Regions from separate parts of the Pseudomonas sp. EA_35y_Pfl2_R111 genome, predicted to be linked through region 2. Evidence: predicted binding sites of a transcription regulator. Region 2 holds the regulator's gene; the other holds the start of a gene.

Region 1 (2,401 bases), on a different contig from region 2:
CCGTGTCGATGATGTCTTGCTTGTGGCTGGCCAGCAGCGGACGCAGCACCAGCATATCGGTGGCCGAATCGATTACCGCGAGGTTCGGCAGGGTCTGGCTCGACACCTGGGAAATCGCCTCACCGGTCACCAGCGCATCAATCTGCAGGCGTTCGGCCATACGCGTGGACGCGCGCAGCATCATGCGTTTGAGGATAACGCCCATGTGGCTGTTGTCGACCTTGCCGAGAATCTCACCCAGTACTTCCTCAAACGGCACGCTGATAAACAGTACGCGCTGCGAGCTGCCGTACTTCTGCCAGAGGTAATGCGCCACTTCCATCACCCCCAGCTCATGGGCACGGCCGCCGAGATTAAAGAAGCAGAAGTGAGTGATCAGGCCGCGACGCATCATTTGATAGGCGGCGACGGTGGAATCGAAACCGCCACTCATCAGCACCAGGGTTTGTTCCAGCGAGCCCAGCGGGTAACCGCCTAGGCCTTCGTGCTGATGGTGAATAACGAACAGGCGCTGGTCGCGGATTTCCATGCGCACAACAACGTCCGGATCTTTCAGCGAGATGCCGGCCGCGCCGCACTGCTGCCGTAGCTGACTACCGACATAGCGCTCGACATCCATAGAGCTGAATGCGTGCTTACCGGCGCGCTTGCAGCGTACGGCGAAGATTTTACCCGGCAGCTGATCGGCGAAGTGCAACTTGCACTTTTCCAGCACGTCGTCGAAATCACCCAGCGGGTATTCATCAACCTGCAGGAAATGGGTGATGCCTGGCGTGCAGCTCAGGCGCTCGATCATCGCCTGCAGGGTTTTCGGCTCACTGATCTGGGTTTCGACTTCCAGGTTGTCCCACACACCGCTGACCTGCAGCTGCGGGTCGAATTCACGCAAAACCGAGCGAATATTCTTCGCCAGCTGCCGGATAAAGTGCTTACGCACTGGCCGACTCTTAATAGTGATTTCCGGGAAGACTTTAACGATCAGTTTCATGAAAACAGGGGGTGCCGAGGCCGCGAAAAAACAGGGGCGCGGATTATAGCGGAAATTGCTCACGCTTTGATCAAAAATCCTCAAACGCCTAAAACGCGCACCATTAAAGAGCGCGCCGCAAATATGGCGACCCATAACGGTGCAAATATTTATCGGGCAGCGCCATGCAGCCCCCGCCAACCCTGAGTTTCAGCGCTTACACCCATTCCTGTGCACTGGCATGCAAATTGCTCCCTTGTGAGGCAGGATGCCCTGGCAGAGTATGCCGCGGCCTTACCGTACTATTGCGGGCTCACGATTTGAGCCTTATCCACCTGGAGGACAGCATGTCGAAGTCGATTCAACTTATTAAAGAACACGACGTGAAGTGGGTTGACCTGCGCTTCACCGACACCAAGGGCAAACAGCACCACGTGACCATGCCGGCCCGTGACGCCCTGGACGACGAATTCTTCGAGCACGGCAAAATGTTCGACGGCTCCTCCATCCATGGCTGGAAAGGCATCGAAGCCTCCGACATGATCCTGATGCCGGTTGACGAAACCGCCGTCCTGGACCCGTTCACCGAAGAGCCGACGCTGATCCTGGTTTGCGACATCGTTGAGCCAAGCACCATGCAGGGCTATGACCGCGACCCGCGCTCGATCGCTAAGCGCGCTGAAGAATTCCTGAAAACCACCGGTATCGGTGACACCGTATTCGTCGGTCCAGAGCCTGAATTCTTTATCTTCGACGAAGTGAAGTTCAAGTCCGACATCTCCGGTTCCATGTTCAAGATCTACTCCGAACAAGGCTCCTGGATGACCGACCAGGACGTCGAAGGCGGCAACAAGGGCCATCGCCCAGCCGTTAAAGGTGGTTACTTCCCAGTTCCGCCGTGCGACCACGACCACGAAATCCGTACCGCCATGTGTAATGCCATGGAAGAAATGGGCCTGGTCATCGAAGTTCACCACCACGAAGTGGCGACTGCCGGCCAAAACGAAATCGGCGTGAAGTTCAACACCCTGGTCGCCAAGGCTGACGAAGTTCAGACCCTGAAGTACTGCGTACACAACGTGGCTGATGCCTACGGCAAAACCGCGACCTTTATGCCGAAGCCGCTGTACGGCGACAACGGTTCGGGTATGCACGTGCACTTGTCCATCGCCAAAGATGGCAAGAACACCTTCGCTGGCGAAGGCTATGCCGGCCTGTCCGACACCGCCCTGTACTTCATCGGCGGCATCATCAAGCACGGTAAAGCGCTGAACGGCTTCACCAACCCGTCGACCAACTCCTACAAGCGTCTGGTCCCAGGTTTCGAAGCTCCAGTAATGCTGGCCTACTCGGCGCGTAACCGTTCGGCTTCGATCCGTATTCCTTACGTATCCAGCCCGAAAGCCCGCCGTATCGAAGCACGCTTCCCGGATC
Region 2 (2,401 bases):
GCGACGTCAGCCTGAGCATCGATAGCGGGCAGATCGTCGGCCTGCTTGGCCCCAACGGCGCCGGCAAGACCACCTGTTTCTACATGATCGTCGGCTTGGTACAGGCAGATCAGGGCCGCGTGATGATCGACGACCTCGATGTCAGCCACCAGCCCATGCATGGTCGTGCTCGCGCTGGCATCGGCTACCTGCCACAGGAAGCCTCGATTTTTCGCAAGCTCAGCGTGGCCGACAACATCATGGCCATCCTGGAAACCCGCAAGGACCTCGATGGCGCCGCACGCCGCAAGGAGCTTGAGGGGCTGTTGCAGGAATTCCATATCAGCCATATCCGCGACAACCTCGGCATGAGCCTGTCAGGCGGTGAGCGCCGCCGCGTGGAAATTGCCCGTGCCCTGGCGACCAACCCCAAGTTCATCCTGCTAGACGAACCGTTCGCCGGCGTTGACCCAATTTCCGTGGGCGACATCAAGCAGATCATCCACCACCTCAAGGCCAAGGGCATCGGTGTGTTGATCACCGACCACAACGTGCGCGAGACCCTGGATATCTGCGAAACCGCCTATATCGTCAGCGATGGCCAATTGATCGCCGAAGGTGATGCCGAGACCATTCTGGCCAACCAGACAGTGAAAGAAGTTTACCTGGGGCATGAATTCAGGCTGTAGCTACAGCTTTTCTCAAGCCGACTGCAGCCAAGGCTAGGCAAAACCCTAAAAGTCAGGCATATAATTTGCTTCCTAGTGGCGCTTTTTGAAAACGCCCTGTAGTGGATTGCGCACAGACGCCGGTAAATAAGGTCTGCAATGAAACCATCGCTAGTCCTGAGAATGGGCCAGCAGCTGACGATGACACCGCAGCTGCAACAGGCCATCCGCCTGCTCCAACTGTCTACCCTGGATCTGCAACAAGAGATCCAGGAGGCCTTGGAGTCCAACCCGATGCTCGAACGCCAGGAGGATGGCGATGATTTCGACAATTCGGACCCTATGGCCGATGGCGCAGAAAGTGCCAGCCCCAGCGAACAGCCCGAAGCGCCCTATCAGGAAACCAACTACCAGGAAGCCACGCAGACTGTGGACAACCTGGAAGAAGGTGATTGGGGCGAGCGTATTCCTAACGAGCTGCCCGTCGACACCGCCTGGGAAGACATCTACCAGACCAGCGCCAGCAGCCTGCCGAGCAGCACTAACGATGACGACGAGTGGGATTTCACCACCCGCACCTCGAGCGGCGAGAGCCTGCAAAGCCACCTGCTGTGGCAGCTCAATCTGGCACCGATGTCGGACAAGGACCGCCTGATTGCAGTCACCTTGATCGACTGCATCAACCAGCAGGGCTACCTGGAGGAAACTCTGGAAGAAGTGGTCGAAGCCTTCGACCCGGAACTGGACATCGAGCTCGACGAAGTCGAAGCCGTGCTGCACCGCATCCAGCAATTCGAGCCAACCGGTATCGCCGCGCGCAACTTGGGTGAATGCCTGCTTCTGCAACTGCGTCAGCTGCCGGCAAAAACCCCGTGGTTGAGCGAAGCCCAGCGCCTGGCCAGTGACTATCTCGACTTGCTCGGCAGCCGCGACTACAGCCAGCTGATGCGCCGCATGAAGCTCAAGGAAGACGAGCTGCGCCAGGTTATCGACCTGATTCAGAGCCTCAACCCGCGCCCTGGCTCGCAGATCGAGTCCAGCGAGCCGGAATACGTGGTACCCGACGTGATCGTGCGCAAGCACAACGAGCGCTGGCTGGTGGAACTCAACCAGGAAGCCATGCCGCGCCTGCGCGTCAACGCGCAATACGCCGGTTTTGTGAAGCGCGCCGACTCCAGCGCCGACAACACCTTTATGCGCAACCAGCTGCAAGAAGCACGCTGGTTCATTAAGAGCCTGCAAAGCCGCAACGAAACCTTAATGAAGGTTGCCACGCAGATCGTCGAACATCAGCGCGGCTTCCTCGATTATGGCGACGAGGCCATGAAACCCCTAGTGCTGCACGACATTGCCGAAGCTGTAGGCATGCATGAATCGACTATTTCGCGGGTGACCACGCAGAAATTCATGCACACCCCGCGCGGTATTTACGAGCTGAAATACTTCTTCTCCAGCCACGTCAGCACGTCCGAAGGTGGTGAGTGCTCGTCCACCGCGATCCGCGCCATCATCAAAAAACTGGTCGCTGCGGAAAATGCGAAAAAGCCGTTGAGTGACAGCAAGATCGCTGGTTTACTGGAAGCACAGGGCATTCAAGTCGCTCGCCGCACGGTCGCCAAGTACCGTGAATCCCTCGGAATAGCGCCATCCAGTGAGCGCAAACGATTGATCTAAGGCGGCACGAAGAAGGAAGACGACAACCCGTACAGAATCTGCCCAGGTCTCGCCTTTTCGCATATGCGGCCATACTGTCA

The links. Region 2 encodes sigma-54, which starts transcription at its own class of promoters, with help from an activator protein. Its sites were predicted from a motif close to ANTGGCATNNANNTTGCTNT; they were not measured.
Region 1: a site for sigma-54 is predicted at 1,203-1,222, ahead of glnA (glutamate--ammonia ligase). Genes of this name have one in related genera too.

Annotation. Positions count from the first base shown of each region.
Region 1 is NZ_CAXAOM010000003.1:270,561-272,961, reverse strand. Features, by position in the region: gene thiI (tRNA uracil 4-sulfurtransferase ThiI) at 1-988, opposite strand, end outside; gene glnA (glutamate--ammonia ligase) at 1,315-2,401, shown strand, end outside.
Region 2 is NZ_CAXAOM010000004.1:180,901-183,301, reverse strand. Features, by position in the region: gene lptB (LPS export ABC transporter ATP-binding protein) at 1-668, shown strand, start outside; gene AACY25_RS16330 (RNA polymerase factor sigma-54) at 807-2,321, shown strand.